DNA from 2 places in the Planococcus sp. TJ-302 genome. Region 2 is predicted to be linked to the other one. Evidence: riboswitches for the same ligand, from Rfam matches in the RefSeq annotation. Region 2 holds a riboswitch; the other holds the start of a gene.
What was found. Region 2 has a riboswitch for thiamine pyrophosphate ahead of AC4EHB_RS02955 (YkoF family thiamine/hydroxymethylpyrimidine-binding protein). Riboswitches for the same ligand answer to the same signal wherever they lie in the genome.
Positions count from the first base shown of each region.

Region 1: it holds a riboswitch for thiamine pyrophosphate, as region 2 does, so the genes downstream of both, thiT (energy-coupled thiamine transporter ThiT) here and AC4EHB_RS02955 (YkoF family thiamine/hydroxymethylpyrimidine-binding protein) in region 2, are expected to answer to the same signal.

Region 1 is NZ_JBZDOI010000005.1:40,599-44,798, reverse strand. It holds gene AC4EHB_RS16090 (SGNH/GDSL hydrolase family protein) at 1-181, shown strand, start outside; gene AC4EHB_RS16085 (hypothetical protein) at 227-358, opposite strand; gene AC4EHB_RS16080 (M20 family metallopeptidase) at 414-1,496, opposite strand; TPP riboswitch at 1,644-1,743, shown strand; gene thiT (energy-coupled thiamine transporter ThiT) at 1,839-2,414, shown strand; gene map (type I methionyl aminopeptidase) at 2,497-3,246, shown strand; gene AC4EHB_RS16065 (TspO/MBR family protein) at 3,800-4,200, opposite strand, start outside.
Region 2 is NZ_JBZDOI010000001.1:573,592-577,791, reverse strand. It holds gene AC4EHB_RS02970 (energy-coupling factor transporter transmembrane component T family protein) at 1-18, opposite strand, end outside; gene AC4EHB_RS02965 (ABC transporter ATP-binding protein) at 20-1,456, opposite strand; gene AC4EHB_RS02960 (ECF transporter S component) at 1,443-2,024, opposite strand; gene AC4EHB_RS02955 (YkoF family thiamine/hydroxymethylpyrimidine-binding protein) at 2,017-2,616, opposite strand; TPP riboswitch at 2,710-2,816, opposite strand; gene AC4EHB_RS02950 (hypothetical protein) at 3,108-4,133, shown strand.

The DNA.
Region 1 (4,200 bases), on a different contig from region 2:
AGGGTGGACAGTGGAAGACTGGGAAGTGCCTGCCGCGGCTCCGGTTTCTTTTGAAGAAATCCAGGCTCAGCAAGATGAAGAGTCTTCTGGTGAATTGGAAGGAAGCTCAGCGGCCGTGAATCCGTCCCGGCACAATGCCGCCGGACTATTGGCGCTAAAAGAAGCCATCCCTTATAGTTAAAGAGGAAAAAGAGCTGCAGCGAGAATCGCTGCAGCTCTTTTTATCTTATCGTTTTGATTGTGGTGTTTTATATTGGCCCGCGTTGCTGGCTTTTTTTTTGTTCATAGCTTTGCGGATAATCGGGTAAGCGATGGGTGCAAATTTTATCGCAGTTTTCAATAAACGTCCTAATGCCATTTAAATCTCTCCTGTCATGAGTAAGTTAGTTTAGTATTCCCAAAAGGTGTCTGCTTTAAACATAGGCAGGTGATAGGGCGAGGGCCAACAAGATGTCTTTGTACTGATGGACGCTTTGGACTTCTACATATTCCGCGTTGCCATGCCAGTCATCTCCGGTCGGACCGAACTCGATTGCCCCTTCGCCGCCATTGACCTCCGCATAATAGCGGGTGTCAGCTGCGCCGTGCTGCCCAAACAACACAGGGGTCTCGCCTGTTGTATCTGAAATCGCTTTTTCCAGGGACTGGATGGAGCGGTTTTCTTTTGTGGTCGTCAATGCCGGCGTCGAGCCACTAGCTTTATATTCCATGTCTAGATTGAGCCGCTCTGCCAATTCTTTCATTTGGCGGACGATTTCCTCTTTGTCCTGGCCCGGCATGAAACGGATATCGTAGGACATTTCACAGATTTCCGGTACAACGTTATAACGGTCGCCAGCTTTGATAATCGGGAGATTTACTGACGGCTGCTCGTAATATTCCGTCGCCTCTTTGCGGAACGGCAGGTCGGCCATTCCTGCATGGAATTTCATCGCGGATTCAATGGCATTGATGCCTTCCCAAGGACGGCTGCCATGCGCTGGTTTGCCTTTGAACGTCAGATCCATGCGCAGAATCCCTTTTGACTGCAGCCCGATTTTCAATCCAGTAGGTTCGCCGCAAATGACAAAGTCTCCGGTATAGCCTTGTTCAACGAGCCATTTCGACGTGTTGCGCCCACCGATTTCTTCATCTGTAACAATATGAAGCTGCACGATCCGGTTCAATTTAGAGGCGTCCAATTCGACGAATGCCTGCATCATGGCGGCGGCTCCCGCTTTCATGTCCGCAGACCCACGTCCGTAAATGCGTCCGGCTTTTTCAATAGGCACATATTGTTCCGGATGCCCCGGCACAACATCGACGTGGCCATTCCAGATGAGGGTTTCCGTGCCTTGGCCTTTGATGGCTGTCAACATCTTATAGCCGTTGTTATCGTGGACCTTTACGTCCTGGCCATTCTTCTCGAGCCATCCCGCACAATATTCGAGCGCTTCATTTGCCCCTTCTTTCGTATCGCTTTGGATCTTAATCAGTTCTTTCAAAAGCTCGATCATAATATTTTCAGCAGCAGTTGTTCCTGCTGCCTCCACCACCTTTCTTGAATTTCTCGCTATATACCTGTTACCCTGCTGACGCTGCTTGAAACAGGTTTGCATTCAAGAATGCGCTTGTGTACAATACAAGTGTAAGATAATAATTGTATACACCACAAGGGGAGCTATTTGCTGAGAGTGAACGTTCTGTTCTTACCCTTTGAACCTGTAAGTTAACACTTGCGCAGGGATGTGGATGGAAACCTGCCCTTACGCGGCGCCAGGATCTATCCTGGCGCCGCTTTTATATGGTTTTGATTCGCGGCCCTTCTGGTGATGTGCACAACACATAAGGAGGAAGCTATGAGAAATTTACGAGTGATTTTAATGATGGAAATCGCGATTTTCGGTGCGTTGGGCTTTGTGCTCGACTTTATCGCGTTCAAAATGCCGCAAGGGGGCTCTGTCAGCCTGGTGATGATCCCAATCGTCCTGATGGCTTTCCGCAGAGGCGTCCTTGCTGGCGTATTGACGGGCGTGCTGGTCGGGCTGCTGCAAATAGTGACGGGTACGGTCTCCGTGACGCCGCTGTCTTTCGGCTATGTCGTGCTGCAGGTCATCCTGGATTACCTGGCGGCTTATGGCGTCGTTGGCTTGGCAGGAATTATGCGCGGAAGATATTTGAGAGCGGCTGAAAAAAAACGCACTGGACAGATGGTGTCAGCTATCATAGCCGGAGTGCTGCTCGGCTCGTTATTGCGATATGCCATGCATGTGGTGACAGGCATCTTGTTCTTCGGCATGTTTGCGGAAGGCAATGTGCTTGTCTATTCAGCAGTCTATAACGCGACTTATATGATTCCAGTATTCCTGTTGGCAGCATTTGTCTGTTCGGCACTGTTCGCTGCCGCTCCGAAACTGGTACACGCAAATCAATAATAAAAGGGGGGACTATTGTTGTGATAGTCCTCTTTTCTTATGGTATAATTTTTCATAGACAATTTGAAAGAAGGGTTATTCAATGATTGCTACTACTGAACAAGATATAGAAATGCTGAAAAAAGCCGGCCGTATGGTAGCCGAAATACGCGAGGCGATGAAGGCGGCGACAAAACCAGGAGTGACGACGAAAGAAATCGACGAACTGGGCGGCCGCCTGTTCGACGAACTAGGCGGCGTGTCCGGCCCGAAATCGGAATATGATTTCCCGGGGTTCACGTGTATCAGCGTCAACGAGGAAGTTGCCCACGGCATTCCTGGCAGCCGCGTCATCAAAGAAGGCGATATGGTCAACATCGACGTATCGGGTTCTTTAGAAGGTTATTTTTCCGACACGGGCATCTCTTTTGTGGTGGGCGAAGGCCACGCTGAAAAAGAGAAACTCTGCGAAGTGGCTGCGTCCGCATTTGATTTTGCGATGACGAAAGTCAAGGCCGGCGCGAAGCTGAACCAGATCGGCAAAGCGGTCGAGCGCGAAGCGAAGCAGCAGGGCCTATTCGTCATCAAGAACCTGACAGGGCACGGCATAGGAAAATCGCTTCATGAGGCTCCTCAGCATATCTTGAATTATTACGACGCGTGGGAAAAAACCATCCTGAAAGAAGGTATGATCCTGGCAGTGGAGCCGTTCATTTCACAGAAAGCCGAACACATTATCGAATCAGGGGATGGCTGGACTTTCATCACGCCTGACCAGTCGTTGGTGGCGCAGATTGAACACACTGTACTGGTGACAAAAGGCGAGCCGATTTTGCTCACTAAATTAGACTGAAAGTCAAAAACGCACCGGATTTTATCCCGGTGCGTTTTTCTATGATTAAAAAGTAAAAAATCCTGGGTTTCAAATAAATCTAAGAAAGATATTCCGCAATACAGCCCCGCGGGAGTCGGAGGTGTTTTGCTCCATATCTTGAGATTTGCTGGAAACTTCAGCGAGCATATCTTTCATGTTTTTTGATAAAAGAAATGATTCTCTATTAAGAAATACCTTTGAATGAAGCGGAAGGCGGCGAGGGTAAACATACTGCTCCTGCATCGCTTCGCTAGCTTCGTCGGAAAGATATGACCGAACTACCTTCGGTCATATCTTTCCTGCGGATTCAGCACGTGCCGAAGACCCTGGAGCGAACGCTGTGAGTAAAGCGGCTGAGGTAGTGCCCGCGGAAAGCGTCCGCATGTCTCTGCATCGCTTCGCTAGCTTCGAGACATGAAAGTGCGCTGAAGCGAAATGAAAAGGCGTCAGAGAATTTTTAATAACTATCGAATCCACAAAAACAAAACCCGCACGGAATAAATTCCATACGGGTTTGTGATGCTTGTTCTTATCAAGCCCTTGTTAATGGCCGTTTTTTGATCAATAAGATACCTGTGAAAATGACGCCGCTCAGAAACAGCGAAGCCGTCGTCACTAGGAGTTCATCGGTGCCATGTTTTACAGCGATGCCGATGAATGCCCAGATGAAAACCGAAGCATAAGGAATGTCGTAATGGTGGAAGCGTATATGGAGCGCGAGAGCGGTTCCGACTGTCAGCATGATGACAACCCATAGCTGGTCGCTGAGGCCCCAGCCGCCCCAATTATAGTAAGTGAGCACGTAGCTGACGTTGGCGATGGTGGCGACGCTGATCCAGCCCAAATTGATGGATATCGGCAGGCGCCCGGTCCATGACCGGTCCTCGTTGCTGTACTGCAGATACAGAGCAATGAGTGAAATCAGGTAGCCGA
Region 2 (4,200 bases):
TTTAAATGAAGGGTTCATGTCATTCAAAAGATGCTTCATTGATTGAAGTTCCTTCCGGAGGCAATAAATGATGCGCCAACAGCAAGTCATTCCGCTTCCATAAGTACGCCGCGGAATACTTGCCGGTCATCGACCCATCTTTCAGCAGCAGCAAGGAATCAGCGACCGCCAAAGCGAATGTCATGTCGTGCGTGACGATTAAAAATGCTGTCCCTTCTGCAGCCCGCTGCCGGATTAAATCATATAATTCCTTAAGTGACTCGGCGTCTTGTCCGGCTGTCGGTTCATCCATAAGCAGAATTTGCCGCTTGTCTGCAAGCATTGCGCCAATCGCAACACGCCGTTTTTGGCCGTGGCTCACCGAAAATGGATGCGAATCCGCGATTGCAGCGAGATTTAGCCGCTTCAACAGAAGTTTGATTTCCTGCAGCGAAGAGATTCCCGAATACGCCAATTCCTGAGTGACGCTCTGCGTCAAAAACATGAACTCGGGAGATTGAGGCACATAGCCTGCCCGGGAAATAGCCTGTAAGGTGCCTACCGGCTGGTGAATGCCGCATAATGCTTTTAAAAGCGTAGTTTTCCCGCTGCCGTTCGGACCTGCGACAACCACCACTTCGCCGAGTTTTAATGAGAATGACAGGGGGAAGAGACGTGTTTTGCCATTGATTTCTACTGCCAAATGATGAACGGAAAGTGCTTCTTCTGCCAATTTCTTATAAAGCCGCGAAGGAAATTGTAGGGCCGGGACTGCCACCGGCGGACCATCCGCGATTAACCGGCCGTCTTTGTCGAGCCTGATTTCTCGATCGAAGAAAGCTTCCCAGTTTGCCAGTCTATGTTCGACAGCAATGATTGTCAGGTGTCGATGTTGCTGTAATCCGTCGAGCCAGCGGACGAAATCGCGCGCAGTCAAAGGATCAAGATGGGATAATGGTTCGTCTAGCAAGAGCACTTCCGGATCCATGATTAACGCGCAAGCGACAGCGACACGCTGTTTCATGCCGCCGGATAAGCTATGGATTTTGGAATGTCTCCACTTGGTTAAAGACGTCAAATCTAGGATGTCCGCAATCTGCTTTTCCATGTCAGCGAAAGGAATATGAAGGTTCTCCAGCGTAAATGCCAATTCCTCTTCGACTGTCGGCATGCAGAATTGAGAGTCGGGATCCTGAAACACTGTAGCAATCCGGCGATTGATTTCTCCAGGGGCGTAATCCTCCGCATTTTCTCCGAACAACTTGATTTCTCCGCTGACGATGCCATCGCAATTGAGCGGATAAAGGCGGTTCAGCAAATACATTAACGTACTTTTGCCGCAGCCGCTCGGCCCGCAAACGACGATGCGTTCTCCCTGATGGATAACAGCTGATACATTGTTCAATACCGTTTTGCCGCAATCCGGGAAGCGGAATGACAGATCATTTAATCGAATAACTTCCTCAGGCACCCGCATCACCTTTGCTGCTGCGGGAAATTGCATAACCGCGCAGCGAACCAGTTGCGAGGAGACCATCGGCAATATATTTGCCGCCGATTCCTGCAATCACCATGCCGCTCAAGACACGCAATGTGAACATCAAAGCGACAAATGACGGATCGAGTGCTGCATACCCCGATATGAAATAGCCATAGACGAAACTGAACACAGCAGATCCTGCGCCGGCAAGCATCAATACTGCCAAGTTGAAATGCCTGTAACGCGTGACCGCAAATGCTGCTTCTGCACCAAGACCTTGAATGAGCCCTGACAAGATGAGACGTGGTCCGACCGCATTGCCAAGAAGGACTTCTATTAACGCCGCCAATGTTTCAGGCAGAACGGCAGCCCCAGGTTTGCGAATAATGTACATCGAAATGATGGATACGATAAACCAGATGCCGAACATCCATTCATACGCGATCGGTCCGATAATGCCCGCCCAAATATTGCCGAAGTGGATAAATAAGAGATAAACGATGCCAAAGACAACGCCGAACAGTGACATCAAGACGATTTCTTTCAATTTCCAATCTTTAAGCACCGCTGCCACCTCCGTGAGAAGGGCTGTTTATGCTCAAAGCGACTGTCATCACTAGGTGTGCGTTTTCGGTAGAGCGCGCATTGGTAAACGCTTCTTCGTAAAAAGCGAATACATCATGGATATCGCCATGGATGCCGCTCGCATAATGCATGGAGTCATTAAAGACGCCACGCTCTTTCGCACGTTCGACTTCCCGGTAGATGATTTCCATATAATCGGGAGTGTTCATGGGATAAAGCGCAAATTGCGAAGATACATATTGCTTCGACGTGTCGATGTTCAACAAAGCATCTTCTTTGTCCAAATAGGCGTCTCCGGCAGAATCCCCTGGGCAGCCGACAGAAAACGTGCCTGACATGGCGACATGCACGCCCTTCTTACCAGCATGGAGCGCTATCGACTTTGCCGTATTGAAGACGTGGAGCTGCCTGCCGCGGATGACGGTCGAAACATCGTCGGTGTGCATCCAGACATTTGAGGTATCGGTTTCCCGCAACGCCCCTTTGATGACTTGGATGAAATCCCCGGCCATCGGATGCAAAGAAAAGCGAAATCCGACAATCGGGCTGGTGCCGCATTGAAATGGTTCCATATAAAAAATCCTCCTTAAAAATATACACAAAAAAGGCCGCATCCGCGAAGATGCAGCCACAATTTCATGTATGAAATCCAGAAAGGATTGGGTCAGAAATGCGCCACACTTCCTCACGCAGGTCCTAACCTGATCGAGTTATAAGGGATCGAAGCTTGCGCTTGCATCTCAGCTAAAATTAAGCACCCCTAGTGCAGAAAACGGTATGCAGTTTTTTTGTGTCGGGTTTTCCCGATGGGTTCAGTTTAGCGGAAGGTTCTGAAGAAGTAAAGAGGGGATGGAAAGATTTTTTAATATATATTTGATGAGATGTATTGTTTATCATGCCAATGATTGGTATCATAAAAATACTGCAAGTTTGTTATAAATGTAAAAATTATCTTATTTATTCCTTGTCTAGTGCAATATTATTGTTATACTATAAGATTTTTATATTTTTTTATTAATGAACCCCTACATTTTAGAGTGTTTTATTTATTGGGAGGAAGAACATGCGATATCGTGATATAAGTCTGGATGAACTAGAAGAAATTGAACAAGAGCTGCATTTGAGCGAAGAAAGCAGAAAAGGGTTGTTGAATTACACGAAAATCGAGATTTATGATGCGATGCATACGCATTTGTCGATTCTTAGCAAAGACGATAACGACTACCTCGATTATTATACATATATAAAGAAAAAATTGGTGTGTTATTTGCTGCGCTATAGTTCCAGCGTCCATGGAAGCACCACACAAGAACGTGTAAAAGCTGAAAAAGTTTTGAAAAGAGTGCAAAGCTACGATCGGAAAAATCCGATTGTTTCTTATAGATTAGGCTGCCTGGCTTATCTGCAAAAAAAATTCAGCGAATCTATCGGCCATTTCCAGAAGGCGTTGGATTTTCAGAAGAGTTACAGCGATGGGGCGTTCTTGCTCAGCACGGAACAAATTAATCGAGTGGTCTTGTACTTGTCGAATTGCTCGCTGCATACTGCATGCCAGACCTTGGTCATCGGTTCAGAGAATGGGCAGAACGAAGGATCGGGCAATCCGATTTTTGCCGATTTTTTCACTCAACTCAGCTATAACGAAGGCATATTGAAATCCCAAGCGTACCGCATGACGACATTGGACGGCACCGAATATTGTTCAATCGATGAATGCATAGAGACGTGCAGCTCAGCGCCTAAAGATACCCTAATGCTATTTTTTGGAGATACAGGAACAGAGCTCCACTTTAACGGCATCAAGGAGGCATTGGCTGCGCCTCAAGCACATGTATTGCGCCATCTGCTGTTGAATGCGCACCAGCTGAAAGCAGTAACCCCAGTATGCTTGAAAGACTATTTCCTGGATAGCCATGTTATCGGAGGAGCATCGAAGCATGCGCTGGAACCGGTGATGGAAAACTTGAATACATTATTAACTGAACTTGAAACACAAATCACGATCAACGAAACAAACGGCGGGTATCAATTGGACGGTTCATTCGAGTACATCTTGATGGACCGGGCTGATGAACATCTAGCGGATTAATGAATAATAGCAAAGCTGCTCCAAAGGCCATTAAATGGCCTTTGGAGCAGCTTTTTTCTTTGGCGAA